DNA from 4 places in the Streptomyces sp. NBC_01381 genome. Region 2 is predicted to be linked to each of the others. Evidence: riboswitches for the same ligand, from Rfam matches in the RefSeq annotation. Region 2 holds a riboswitch; each other region holds the start of a gene.
What was found. A riboswitch is a leader RNA that binds a small molecule or an ion and turns the genes downstream of it on or off. The one in region 2 is predicted to bind cobalamin.

Region 1 (3,328 bases), on a different contig from region 2:
GCTACCTGGCCACGCAGCACGGCTGGGTCCAGTCGTACGGCACCCGTTATGTGCGACCGCCGGTCCTCGCCGGGGACATCTCCCGGCCCGAGCCGATGACGGTGCGCTGGACCTCGTACGCCCAGTCCCTGACGTCGAAGCCGGTCAAGGGCATGCTCACCGGTCCTGTCACCATGCTCGCCTGGTCCTTCGTCCGCGACGACCAGCCCCTCGGCGACACCGCCCGCCAGGTCGCCCTCGCCCTGCGCGACGAGGTCAACGACCTGGAGGCGGCGGGCACTTCGGTCATCCAGGTCGACGAGCCCGCCCTGCGCGAGACGCTGCCGTTGCGAGCGGCCGACCACCCCGCCTACCTGGACTGGGCCACGGAATCCTTCCGCCTCAGCACCAGCGGCGTACGCGACGAGACCCAGATCCACACGCACATGTGCTACGCCGAGTTCGGCGACATCGTCCAGGCCATCGACGACCTCGACGCCGACGTCATCAGTCTGGAAGCCGCGCGCTCGCACATGCAGGTCGCCCGGGAGCTGGCCGCGCACGGTTACCCCCGAGAGGCCGGACCCGGCGTCTACGACATCCACTCCCCGCGCGTGCCAAGCACCGAGGAAGCGGCCGCTCTGCTGCGTACAGGACTGGAAGCCATCCCGGCCGAGCGGCTGTGGGTCAACCCCGACTGCGGCCTGAAGACCCGCGGCTGGACCGAGACCAGGGCATCCCTGGAGAACCTGGTCACCGCGGCCCGCACCGTACGGTCGGAACTTCCGGAGTCCTGAGGTGAGCCGAGGGCCGGGAGGGGCTGCCTGCTCCTCCCGGCCCTCCTCCCGATGGGGTCACTGTTCGTCCGCCGCAGGGGGGAAGGCGCAGCTGTGAAGAGGGAGCCACGTCATGTGGTCGTCGACGGCGAGCCGTTGGTGGCCCTGACCGACCACGACTTGGAGAACTTGCTGGCCATGCGCAGGCAGCTCGGCGCCCAAGGCGTCAGGCTGCGCTCCGTGAGAGACGCTTTGGCCGATCTGACGGACTTCGTCGAAGAGTTGGGCGACGCGCTCGCGGAAGACGGCCGGAGTGACGATCTCGACGGTCTGCTCGCCGACCTGCCGGAGCGTGTCCGACGCGCGCGCAGAGTCGCCGGCGGCCGGGGCGCCAAGCTCCGCAACGAGCCCTGACCGACCCCGGGAACCCGCTAGTAAGGCTTACCTTAGTAAGTCGCGCATCGCAAGCGTGCGACACAACATCTGGCCGGCCTTGCCGCCGCGCCAACTAGATGTAGTGTTGCCCTCGCTGGTGGTTCGCCGGGTACTCACGTGTCCGGCGAGGCAAGAGGGAACCCGGTGGAAATCCGGGACTGCCCCGCAGCGGTGAGCGGGAACGACCGCCGTCACACGCACTGAGCCGCATGAACGGGGCTTGGGAAGCGACGGCCAGTAGGAACTCTCCGGACACGGAGAGTGCGCCCGTGAGTCCGAAGACCTGCCACTGGTGCGTACGCCGACCGGCGGTGTGCGCGCTCCGAGGCCCCGAGGGAGGGCCGCGTGGCCGTCGTTCGGACTTCCGGTCCGGTGTGCCCTCGTGTGCCGCCGTCCCGATGCCCGCCTCGCGCGCCGCCCTCTCCCCACCCGGTCCTCGGACTTGAGACGGGAACGAGCGAGAGGAGGCGAGGCTGATGTGCCGTCTCGTGTATTTCTCCAGCGTCTCGGAGAACACCAAGCGTTTCGTCGAGAAGCTGGGCCTGCCCGCGACACGCATTCCCCTGCACCCGCGTCGCGACGGCATGCCCGAGGTCACCGACCCGTACGTGCTGATCGTGCCGACCTACGGCGGCGGCGAGCGCGCGGGAGCGGTGCCCAAGCAGGTGATCCGCTTCCTGAACATCGAGGCCAACCGGGAGCTCCTGCGCGGGGTCATCGCTTCCGGCAACACCAACTTCGGCGCGGACTACTGCCTGGCCGGCCGGGTCATCTCGGCCAAATGCGGGGTCCCGGAGCTGTACCGATTCGAACTCCTCGGCACGGACCAGGACGTCCGCGCCGTCAGGGAAGGACTGCAGACGTTTTGGACACGACACTCAGCGACGGGGCAACTGGAGCGGACGAGGCGAGTGGCATGAGCACCCTCACCACGGCGGTCACGATTCCCGCGGCACAGGAGCGCGAGTCGGTCGGGACGCGCAAGGACTACCACGCGCTCAACGCGATGCTGAACCTGTACGACTGCGACGGCCGCATCCAGTTCGACCAGGACCGCGAGGCCGTGCGCCAGTACTTCCTCCAGCACGTGAACCCCCAGACGGTGGAGTTCCCGACGCTGCGGGAGAAGATCGACTACCTGATCGACAACGACTACTACGAAGCCGATCCGATCCGGCGCTACGACTGGGCGTTCCTGGAGGGCCTGTACCGGCAGGCTTACGCCCACGAGCACCGATTCCGCACCTTCCTCGGCGCCTTCAAGTACTACACCTCGTACACGCTGAAGACCTTCGACGGCTCCCGCTACCTGGAGCGGTACGAGGACCGGGTCGTCGCCACCGCCCTGTATCTCGGCGCCGGCGACGAGCAGTTGGCCTCCCGGCTCGTGGACGAGATGATGACCGGCCGCTTCCAGCCGGCCACGCCCACCTTCCTCAACGCCGGAAAGGCCCAGCGCGGCGAGCTGGTCTCCTGCTTCCTCCTGCGCGTGGAGGACAACCTGGAGTCGATCGGCCGGGGCATCAACTCCGCGCTGCAGCTGTCCAAGCGCGGCGGCGGCGTCGCACTGCTCCTGACGAACCTGCGCGAGCAGGGCGCCCCGATCAAGAAGATCGAGAACCAGTCGTCCGGTGTCGTGCCGGTGATGAAGCTGCTCGAGGACTCCTTCTCGTACGCCAACCAGCTCGGCGCGCGACAGGGTGCGGGCGCCGTGTACCTGCACGCCCACCACCCGGACATCATGCGGTTCCTGGACACCAAGCGGGAGAACGCGGACGAGAAGATCCGCATCAAGACCCTCTCCCTCGGCGTCGTCGTCCCCGACATCACCTTCGAACTCGCCAAGCGCAACGAGGACATGCACCTGTTCTCGCCCTACGACGTGGAGCGCGAGTACGGAAAGCCGCTCTCCGACCTGTCGGTCAGCGAGCACTACGACGATCTCGTGGCCAACCCGCGCATCCGCAAGACCACGCTCAGTGCCCGCGAGTTCTTCAAGACGATCGCGGAGCTGCAGTTCGAGTCCGGCTACGCGTACCTGCTGTTCGAGGACACGGTGAACCGGGCCAACCCGATCCCCGGCTGGATCAACATGTCCAACCTGTGCTCGGAGATCCTCCAGGTCAACACGCCCAGCA
Region 2 (3,328 bases):
CGGCCCTCGCCGCGCCGCTCGTGGCGGGTCTCGCCGCGATGGCGGCCACGCGCCTGACGTACCGGATCGGCCGCAACACCGACACCAAGTCGACCGCCAAGGGCTACCGCGCCGGCCAGATCGCCTCCGCCGGCCTCGTCTCGCTGGCGCACGGCACGAACGACGCGCAGAAGACCATGGGCATCATCACGCTCGCCCTGGTCACCGGCGGCGTCCTCAACCCCGGCGCGAACCCCCCGATGTGGGTCATCGTCTCGGCCGGTGTGGCCATCGCGCTCGGCACCTACCTGGGCGGCTGGCGCATCATCCGCACCATGGGCAAGGGCCTCACCGACCTCCAGCCGCAGCAGGGCTTCGCCGCCCAGACCAGCGCCGCGACGGTCATCCTCGCCTCGTCGCACATCGGCTTCTCGCTCTCCACCACGCAGTCCTGCTCCGGCGCCGTGATGGGCGCGGGCCTGGGCCGCAAGGGCGGTGTGGTCCGCTGGTCCACGGCGACCCGGATGTTCGTCGCCTGGGGTCTGACGCTCCCGGCCGCCGGCCTGGTCGGCGCGGGCGCCGAGTTCCTCACCAAGCAGGGCCCCTGGGGCATCGCGGCGACCGCGGCGCTCCTGGTCGGCGGCTCGGCCGTCATCTGGGTGCTCTCGCGGCGCAACGCCGTCGACCACACGAACGTCGCGGACGACGAGATCGGCGGCTCCGACGCGGAGCCCGCGGGCGTCGTGACCACCGCGATCGCCGCCGTCACGCCGCCGCCCACCGGCGCCGCCGCGACGGCCGCCGACGACGACCACGTCAAGGCCACCATCCCGGCCCCGACCGGCTCCGTGGCGGACCCCGCCCGGCCTGCCACGGTGTAAGGACAGATCAGCATGGACATCGACTGGGCAGCTCTCGGCTCCGTCTTCGGAGTCAGCCTCGCGGTGACGGTGGCCCTGGTGGGCCTGTTCACCCTCGGCATCGTCGGCCTCTCCAAGCACGAGGCGGCCGCCTCCGGCGCCGCTTCCGCCGCGGGCGGCAACGCTGCGGCGGCGCGCGCCGGCGCGTACGCGTGCTTCGCGCTGTGCGCGGCCGCGGTGGCGTACGGGATCTATCTGATCGTCGCCTGACGGCCGGAGTTCGTCGCCTGACGACGGAGTTCGAGGTGGGGTGCGAGACGCTTCGGCGTCCCGCACCCCACCTTCGTATGTGGGCCTTGGCACACTCTCCCGTCGCAGGTCAAAGGCGAGTTGACGGGCGTTCGCGGGCGTGGTGGACTGCCGGAGCCATTACGGCGGCAGAAGAGGAAGCCGGTGCGAATCCGGCGCGGTCCCGCCACTGTCACCGGGGAGACGACTCCCCGTGAGCCAGGAACTCTCGCCCGCCGATCACGTCGAACCAGGGCGCGGACACCCTGAGTGAGGACATATCGCCATGCGCGGCCGCCCGTTGCCGGTTCCTGTGCCCCCGCCTGTCCAGGCCGGGCCCGTCGCTCCCCTTCACGTAACGGTCGGCTGAACCCGTGTGTGCCGATCGCGACTTCGCGTACGGCGCCGCCGCCGGGCTCCTCGGTGACCTGCTTCTCGGTGATCCTCGCCGCGGGCATCCGGTCGCCGCGTTCGGGCGTGCGGCGGGTGCCGTCGAGCGTGTCCTGTGGCGGGATCACCGCGGGTGGGGCGCGCTGCATGCCGTGGTGTGCGCCGGCGGTGCTGCGGGTGCCGCCGCCCTTGCCTCTTCTCTTGTACGTCGCCACTCGCGCGCCGGATCGGTCGCGCTGACCGCCGCCGCGACCTGGGCCGTGGTCGGCGGGACCTCGCTCGGGCGTGAGGCGCGGGCCATCGGCGGGGCGCTCGCCGCGGGGGACATCGAGGTGGCGCGGGAGTGGCTGCCGCATCTGTGCGGGCGGGATCCGCAGGCGCTGGATGCCGACGGCATCGCGCGGGCCGTCGTCGAGTCCGTCGCCGAGAACACGTCCGACGCCGTCGTGGGGGCGCTGGTGTGGGGGGCGTTGGCGGGCGTTCCGGGGCTTGTCGGGTTTCGGGCCGTGAACACGTTGGACGCGATGGTGGGGCACAAGTCCGCGAGGTACCTCCGGTACGGGTGGGCGTCTGCTCGGCTCGATGATGTTCTGGGGTGGCCGGGGGCTCGGCTGACCGCCCTGCTGGCGGCTGCTGCGGGGGATTCGCCCTCCGGGGCGCTGCGGGCCTGGCGTGACGATGCCGCCAAGCATCCGAGTCCCAACGCTGGGCCCGTTGAGGCGGCCTTTGCCGGGGCGTTGGGGGTGCGGCTCGGGGGGACTCTCTCGTACGGGGGGCGGGTTGAGCATCGGCCTGTTCTCAATGGGGGTGGGCGTGCCGTTGCCGTGGCTGACATCGAGCGGGCTGTTCGGCTGTCTCGGCGGGTTGGGCTGCTGGCGCTGGGGGTTGCCATGGCCGCCCGTCCGAAGCGGAGCCCGGCAGTTGGGACTGTGCCCACCCGTTCCGCCCTGCGGAACGCCTGCCCACAGCAAGGACGGCAGAGCAAGTCAAGGAGAACCTCATGAGTGGCGGGCTGCTTGTTGCCGGAACCACCTCTGACGCCGGGAAGAGCGTCGTCACCGCCGGGATCTGTCGGTGGCTGGCTCGCAAAGGAGTTTCCGTCGCGCCGTTCAAGGCGCAGAACATGTCGCTCAACTCCTTCGTCACGCGCGAAGGCGCCGAGATCGGGCGGGCGCAGGCCATGCAGGCGCAGGCCGCCCGGGTCGAGCCGAGCGCGCTGATGAATCCCGTGCTGCTCAAGCCGGGCAGCGACCGCAGCAGTCAGGTGGTGCTCATGGGGAAGCCCGTGGGCGAGATGAGTGCGCGTGGCTATCACGGCGGGCGCCAGGAGGCGTTGCTCTCGACCGTGGTGGGATGTCTTGAGGAACTTCGGGGCAGCTATGACGCCGTGATCTGCGAAGGCGCGGGCAGTCCCGCCGAGATCAATCTGCGGCGTACGGACATTGTGAACATGGGGATCGCGCGGGCCGCCCGGTTCCCCGTCGTCGTCGTCGGCGACATCGACCGCGGTGGCGTCTTCGCCTCCTTCTTCGGCACGACCGCGCTGCTCAGTGCCGAGGATCAGGAACTGGTCGCCGGGTATCTCGTCAACAAGTTCCGGGGCGATGTGTCGCTGCTCGCACCCGGGCTCGACATGCTGCAAGGACTCACCGGGCGGCGCACGTTCGGTGTGCTGCCGTTCCAGCACGGGCTCGGCATCGACGAGGAGGACGGCCTTCGGGTGTCCCTGCGGGGTGCCGTGCGGGAGTCCGTCGTCGCTCCCCCGGTCGGCGAGGACGTGCTGCGGGTCGCCGTCTGTGCCGTACCGCTGA
Region 3 (3,328 bases), 570 kb from region 2:
GGACCGCGGCGCAGATCCATACGTCCGTCCAGCCCACCCCGCTGAGCGAGCCGAGCAGCCAGAACAGCACCCCGCGCGTCGTCTCCGCGTCGGCCGCCGTCAGGATCACGAACGAGGTGAGCGCCGAGAACAGCTGCATGGCCGCGACGCCGGAGAGCACGACGCGGTCGGCGCTCCCGCCCAGCGCATGGCTGAGCAGCAGGACCAGGGCGAAGGAGCACAGGGCGCCGGCGAAGGCGCCCGCCGAGACCGACACGACTCCCCCACCGACCCCGAGGACGACGACCACGACGGCTCCCGTGGACGCCCCGGAGGAGACGCCGAGGACGAAGGGGTCCGCGAGCGGGTTGCGCAGCAGGGACTGGAGGACCGTCCCGCAGACCGCGAGGCCCGCGCCGCACACCGCGGCGAGCAGGGTGCGCGGCATCCGCAGGTTCCAGACGATGCCGTCCCGCAGCGGCGTGAGCCCCGTCTCTCCCCCGCCGAGGTGCGCCACGACCGCCGAGAACACATCCGGTACGGAGATGGCGGCGGGGCCGATGGTGACGGCCACCGCCACGGAGAGCGCGAGCGCGGCGACGCCCGCCGCCCACAGCAGGGCGCCCCGCGCGAGCGTCACTTGGCGAGCCCGAACTCGCGTAGTGCGTCCGCCACTTGCTCCACTCCGTCCACCGTCCGGATCGTGGGGTTCATCGCCTGGCCGCTGAGCAGGACGTACCGCTTCTTCTTCACGGCGGTCAGATTCTTGGTGACCGGGTTGGACTCCAGGAACTCGATCTTCTTCTTCGCGCTCTCGGCCGTCTGCGACTTGCGGGTGAGGTCGCCGATGACCAGGACGTCGGGGTCACGGTCCGCCACCGTCTCCCAGTTGATCTGGGGCCACTCCTCGCGGGTGTCGTCGAAGACGTTCTTGGCGCCGAGCTCGCGCGTGATGATGCCGGGGGCGCCGCAGCAGCCCGCTATGTAGGGGGCCTTGGAGTCGGAGAACCAGTAGAGGAGCGTCGTGTCGGAGGCGTCGATGCCCTGCTTGGCCTTCGCCAGGCGGGACTTCAAGCCGGCGACCAGGCGCTCGCCGCGCTTCTGGACCCCGAACGCCCGCGCCAGGTCGCGCACTTCGCCGTACACCGTGTCCATGGTGAGCGCCTTGACGCGGCTGCCGTCGCCGTCGCCGGTGTTGTCCTTGCCCGCGCAGTCGGTGGGCGAGACGTACGAGGGGACGCCGAGCTCGGTGAACTTGGCGCGGTCGGCGACGCCGCCCTTGCTCACCGTCGCCAGGAAGGAGGCGGTCACGAAGTCCGGCTCCTGGGCGAGGACCTTCTCGAAGGACGGGTAGCGGTCGGAGAGCCGGGGGACCTTGGCGTTGTCCTTCTCCAGGCCCTTCAGGACCGGGTCGGTCCAGGTGCCGGTGCCTGCCATGCGGTCGGCGAGGCCGAGGGAGAGCAGGATCTCCGTGGAGCCCTGGTCGAGGGAGACCGCCCGCCGCGGCGGCGCCTCGATCTGCGACTTCTTGCCGCAGGAGGTGAGGGTCAGCGGGTAGCCGGCAGCCTTCTTGTCCGTGGTGGAGGGCGTCGACGAGCCACCGCAGGAGGTCAGCGTGACGGCCAGGGCCATGCCGAGGAGGACGGGTATACGTACACGACGGGCTGTGGAGGACACACGATCCCTTGAGTCTCATGGCTCATACGCGGAGCCTGGCCTGCTTGATCACCTCCGCCGCCCGGTGCGCGGACAGAGGTGCCAGCAGGTCTTCGGACTCGGGGATCGGCCGGGCGGGGCGCCTTCCCAGGCGTCCGTGGACGCCCAGTGGCCGTGGCCCCGCCCGTTCCCCCTCACCGCTGCGCGTCAGTTCCGGATTCGCACCGGATTCCCTGGCCCTGGTGTGGGTTTGACTGGCGTGCGCAAATTATCACGCGGGCCGGGGCGAGCCGCGGTAGGTGCCGAAGGACCACTTGTTGCCCTCGGGGTCGGCGATGGCGAACTCCCGGCTGCCGTACGGCTGGTCCTCGATCTCGCGGATGATCTCCACTCCGGCATCGGTGAGGCGCCCATAGAGATCGTCGACATGGTCCGTGACGACGTACGCGCCGAAGGTGCCCGGCTTGAGGCACCAGGCCTCGGCCTTCTCGTCGTACGAGCCGAGCATGATCGCCCCGCCCTCGGGCCAGTCGAGCTCGGCGTGGGCCACGCGGTCGCCGTCCTCGTAGACGGCGGTGCGCAGGAAGCCGACCGTGCCGACGAGGAAGTCGATCAGGGCGGGTGCGTCGTGGGCCTGGAGGGTCGGCCAGACGTCGGGGGCGCGTCCCGCGGGGGTGGCTGCGGTCTGGGTCTGCTGCTTCTCGGTGGTGTTCATGGCTCCTACTCTTCGCCTCCGCCATGGCTCCCGGCTTGGATATTCCGGCACTCTTCGGCCAGCCAGCCGCTGGGGCTCGTGCCGGTGTACTGCCGGAAGTCCCGCACCAGGTGGGAGTGGTCGAAATAGCCGCAGTCCGCGGCGACCCGCGCCAGATCGGGCGCGGCGCCCGCGGCGACGGAGCGCACGACGGTGTTCCGCGCGCGCTGGAAGCGCATCAGGCGGGCGGCCTGCTTGGGGCCGATCCCCGTCTCGGCGCGGAAGAGGGCGGTGAGCCTGCGCTCGCTGAGCGCGACGTGCCGGGAGAGACCGCCGATCGTGCCCGCGCCCCGGTGCCTGGCCAGCCAGGCCCAGGCCTCGGCGACCTCGGGGCGGACGGATCCGCGGGCGTCGCCGGCGGCAACCCGCTGCCTCAAGTAGGCGGACAGGGCGGCGAATCGCTCCTCCCAGGTGTCCCGCTCGCACAGCAGCTCCCGTACGTCGGCGGCGCGGCGCCCCATCACCTCCGTGCCGGACGTGACGATGTCACCGGCGAGCTCGGCGGCCGGTACGCCGAACAGGGCGCGGGCGGCGAGCGGATGCACGGCGAGCTGGATGCCCGCCTCGTGCTCGGGCTTGACGACGTACGCCGGTGACTGGTGCAGACCGCCGAGGACGATGTCCGTGCTGATCGCGTCGGCGCCGCCCGCCTGCTCGGGGGTGAGGCCGCTGACGACCGGGCCGTCGAACGAGAAGATCAGGGTGAGATACGGGGAGGGCAGGCCGCGGTGCAGGCCAGGCAGCTCGCCCGTGGTGCGGTAGCCGACCGCGGACACGACCATGCCGTCGAGCCGCGGGACGGCCCGCACGAACTCGCGGGAGCCGGTCTCCATACGTTCCAGTATGCGATGCACGGGGCCCGGGCGCGGGGCGGAAGCGTTCGATGCTGCTACCCGCGCGGGGCCGGTCCATGCCCCTCACGACCGGTGACGTCGATCA
Region 4 (3,328 bases), on a different contig from region 2:
ACCCCGGCCGAAGTGAACGCCGTCGCCCGCGCCTACCGCGATCTCGGCGCGCTCACCGACCGGCCCCGACTGCTCGTCGCCTCCTATTTCGACCGGCTCGGCGAGGCCCTTCCGGTGCTGGCCATGGCGGATGTCGACGGCCTCGCCATCGACTTCACCGGGCCCGCCGCCGCCAATCTCGACGATCTCGCGGCCGTCGGCGGTCTGCCCGGCAAGCGTCTTGTCGCCGGCGTCGTCGACGGCCGCAATGTGTGGATCAACGACCTGGGGAAGTCCCTGGCCGTGCTCGGTACGTTGCTCGGGCTCGCCGGGCGGGTCGACGTGGCCGCCTCCTGCTCCCTGCTGCACGTCCCGCTGGACGCCGACGCCGAGCAGGGGCTTGATCCGCAGATCGCCCGCTGGCTTGCCTTCGCCCGGCAGAAGACCGGTGAGATCGCCACCCTCACCCGCGACCCGGTGGTGCGCGCCCGCGCCGCGGCCGTCACCGACGCGGACACCCGCCGTTCCCAGACGTACGCCGAGCGGGTCGCCGCCCGGCGCGAACGGCCGCCTGCCGCTGTTGCCGACGACGTCCATCGGCTCCTTCCCGCAGACCGGCGAACTGCCCACTGCCCGCGCCGACTTGCGTGCCGGACGCATCGGCACGGCCACGTACGAGGAGCGCATCGTGGCCGAGATCCGCGAGGTCATCGCCTTCCAGGAGAAGACCGGCACCGACGTCCTGGTGCACGGCGAGCCCGAACGCAACGACATGGTCCAGTCCTACGGGACGCGCCATGTCTTCCGCCGATCCTGGCCGGCGACATCTCCCACCCCGAGCCGATGACGGTGCGTTGGACCGCGTACGCCCAGCCCCTCGCCGACACCGCCCGCCAGGTCGCGCTCGCGCTGCGCGAGACGCTGCCGCTGCGCGCCGCCCACCACGGCGGGTATCTCGCCTCGGCCACCGAGTCCTTCCGGCTCGGCACGAGCGGCGTACGGCCGGACAGCCAGATCCACACCGACATGTGCTACGCCGAGTCCGGCGACATCCGCCCGCTCGCACATGCAGGTCGCCGGCGAACTCGCCGCGTCCGGCTATCCCCCCGGACCGCGGTCTGAAGACCCGGGGCTGGACCGAGGTCCGCGCCGCCCTCGAGAACCTGGTCGGCGCCGCGCGCGAGCTCCGCTCCACCCTCTGACCAGGGGCGTACGCGGTGGTGGTGTGCGCTTGCGTGTGCCACCGCCGCGCCCGCCGTGCGAGTTGTCAGGCCCCACGTGGCGCACTAGTGTCACCACGCCTTGGTGCTCGGGAAATCCGGTGTGATGCCGGTGCGGCCCTCGCCACTGTGATCGGGAAAGTCCGGCTCCGGCCCCCTGTGGGGGCAGCCACTGGGTACTCACGTGCCCGGGAAGGCGGAGTCCGGGCGGTACGACCCGTCAGCCAGGAGACCGGTCAAGGCGCGTTGTCCATCCACGAGGTGCTGGAGAGGTCTGTTCCGCCATGCACATAGCCGAGGGTTTCCTCCCCCCGGCGCACGCGATCGCCTGGAGTGTCGCGTCCGCGCCGTTCGTCGTCCACGGAGTCCGTTCCCTCACCCGTGAAGTCAAGGAGCACCCCGAGAGCACCCTGCTCCTCGGCGCGTCCGGAGCCTTCACCTTTGTCCTCTCCGCCCTGAAAATCCCTTCTGTCACGGGCAGTTGCTCGCATCCGACGGGCACCGGGCTCGGCGCGATTCTCTTCCGGCCGCCGATCATGGCGGTGCTCGGCACCATCACACTTCTGTTCCAGGCTCTGTTGCTCGCCCACGGCGGGCTCACCACGCTCGGCGCCAATGTGTTCTCCATGGCGATCATCGGGCCATGGGCCGGGTACGCCGTCTACCGGCTCCTGAAGAGATACGACGTACCGCTCATGGTGGCCGTGTTCTTCGGGGCGTTCGTCGCCGACCTGTCGACGTACTGCGTCACCAGCGTCCAGCTGGCCCTGGCGTTCCCCGACCCCTCCAGCGGATTCATCGGCGCCCTGGGCAAGTTCGGCGGCATCTTCGCCGTCACGCAGATCCCCTTGGCGGTCAGCGAGGGACTGCTCACCGTCCTGGTGATGCGGCTCCTCGTGCAGTCCAGCAAGGGCGAGCTCACCCGGCTCGGCGTGCTGCTTCAGGGCAAGAAGTCCGAGACGGAGGCCAGTGCCTGATGAGCCGCAACGCGAAGATCAACACCCTGCTCCTGGTCATCGTCGCCGCACTCGCGGTGCTGCCCCTGGTCCTCGGCCTCGGCGACGACAAGGAAGAGCCGTTCACCGGCGCCGACGCCCAGGCCGAGACGGCGATCGCCGAGAACGACCCCGAGTACGAGCCGTGGTTCTCGCCCCTGTACGAACCCCCGTCCGGGGAGATCGAATCGGCGCTCTTCTCCCTGCAGGCGGCGCTCGGCGCGGGCGTCCTCGCCTACTACTTCGGGCTGCGCAAGGGGCGCCGCCAGGGTGCCGAACGTGCGCGGGCGGAGGCCGCCGACGCCGAGCCGTCCACGGATGCGGACGCGGACGCGGATGTGGATGGGGATGCGGACGTGGGCGCTGAGGGCACCCGGCCCAAGACCGAGCAGGTCTGATCCGGCGTGCTGCCCATCGACGCGGCGGCGCACAGCAGTCGCTGGCGCCGCCGTCATCCCGTGGACAAGGCCGTGCTCGGGCTCGGTCTCACCGCCCTCGCGGTCTCCCTGCCGCCCTGGCCGGGCGCCGCCCTTGTCCTGGTCGCCGCGCTCGCCGTGCTGCTCGGCCCGGCGGGCGTGCCGCCCCGCAAGCTGTGGCGCGCCTACCGCGTACCGCTCGGCTTCTGCGTCACCGGCGCCCTGAGCCTGCTCATCCAGATCGCAGGACCAGGAGGGTTCATCACGCTCGCCGACGGCGGTCCGGCGCGCGCGGGCGGTCTGCTCCTGCGCACCTCCGCGGCCTCCCTTGGCGTCCTGCTCTTCGCCTTCACCACGCCGATGTCGGACCTGCTGCCCCGCCTGGTCAAGGCGGGCGTGCCGGCACCCGTTGTGGACGTGGCGCTCGTCACGTACCGGATGAGCTTTCTGCTTCTGGACTCCATGACGCGGATCCGTCAGGCGCAGGCCGCGCGGCTCGGGCACACGACCCGGGCCGCCGCCTGGCGGTCGCTCGCCGGGCTCGGCGCCACCGCGTTCGTGCGGGCCTTCGACCGGGCGAGCCGGCTGCAGGCGGGCCTCGCCGGACGGGGTTACGACGGGACGCTGCGGGTCCTTGTGCCCGAGGCCCGGGTCTCCCGGCCCTTCGTGACCGTGAGCGCGGCACTTCTCGTGGCCCTGGTGGCCCTCACCCTCGTAC

Region 1: linked by a shared signal. The riboswitch ahead of nrdI (class Ib ribonucleoside-diphosphate reductase assembly flavoprotein NrdI) and the one ahead of OG453_RS16090 (cobalamin biosynthesis protein) in region 2 are both predicted to bind cobalamin.
Region 3: linked by a shared signal. The riboswitch ahead of OG453_RS13575 (ABC transporter substrate-binding protein) and the one ahead of OG453_RS16090 (cobalamin biosynthesis protein) in region 2 are both predicted to bind cobalamin.
Region 4: linked by a shared signal. The riboswitch ahead of OG453_RS28565 (energy-coupling factor ABC transporter permease) and the one ahead of OG453_RS16090 (cobalamin biosynthesis protein) in region 2 are both predicted to bind cobalamin.

What each region holds. Positions count from the first base shown of each region.
Region 1 is NZ_JAPEPI010000003.1:630,126-633,453, reverse strand. It holds gene metE (5-methyltetrahydropteroyltriglutamate--homocysteine S-methyltransferase) at 1-776, shown strand, start outside; gene OG453_RS41200 (hypothetical protein) at 870-1,169, shown strand; cobalamin riboswitch at 1,272-1,496, shown strand; gene nrdI (class Ib ribonucleoside-diphosphate reductase assembly flavoprotein NrdI) at 1,667-2,110, shown strand; gene nrdE (class 1b ribonucleoside-diphosphate reductase subunit alpha) at 2,107-3,328, shown strand, end outside.
Region 2 is NZ_JAPEPI010000001.1:3,454,322-3,457,649, reverse strand. It holds gene OG453_RS16100 (inorganic phosphate transporter) at 1-860, shown strand, start outside; gene OG453_RS16095 (hypothetical protein) at 873-1,109, shown strand; cobalamin riboswitch at 1,228-1,379, shown strand; gene OG453_RS16090 (cobalamin biosynthesis protein) at 1,502-2,521, shown strand; gene OG453_RS16085 (cobyric acid synthase) at 2,518-3,328, shown strand, end outside.
Region 3 is NZ_JAPEPI010000001.1:2,880,079-2,883,406, reverse strand. It holds gene OG453_RS13580 (iron ABC transporter permease) at 1-619, opposite strand, end outside; gene OG453_RS13575 (ABC transporter substrate-binding protein) at 616-1,611, opposite strand; cobalamin riboswitch at 1,722-1,909, opposite strand; gene OG453_RS13570 (VOC family protein) at 1,907-2,350, opposite strand; gene OG453_RS13565 (helix-turn-helix domain-containing protein) at 2,356-3,222, opposite strand.
Region 4 is NZ_JAPEPI010000002.1:1,518,853-1,522,180, forward strand. It holds partial or broken gene OG453_RS28560 (5-methyltetrahydropteroyltriglutamate--homocysteine S-methyltransferase) at 1-1,181, shown strand, start outside; cobalamin riboswitch at 1,266-1,455, shown strand; gene OG453_RS28565 (energy-coupling factor ABC transporter permease) at 1,484-2,176, shown strand; gene OG453_RS28570 (energy-coupling factor ABC transporter substrate-binding protein) at 2,176-2,592, shown strand; gene cbiQ (cobalt ECF transporter T component CbiQ) at 2,599-3,328, shown strand, end outside.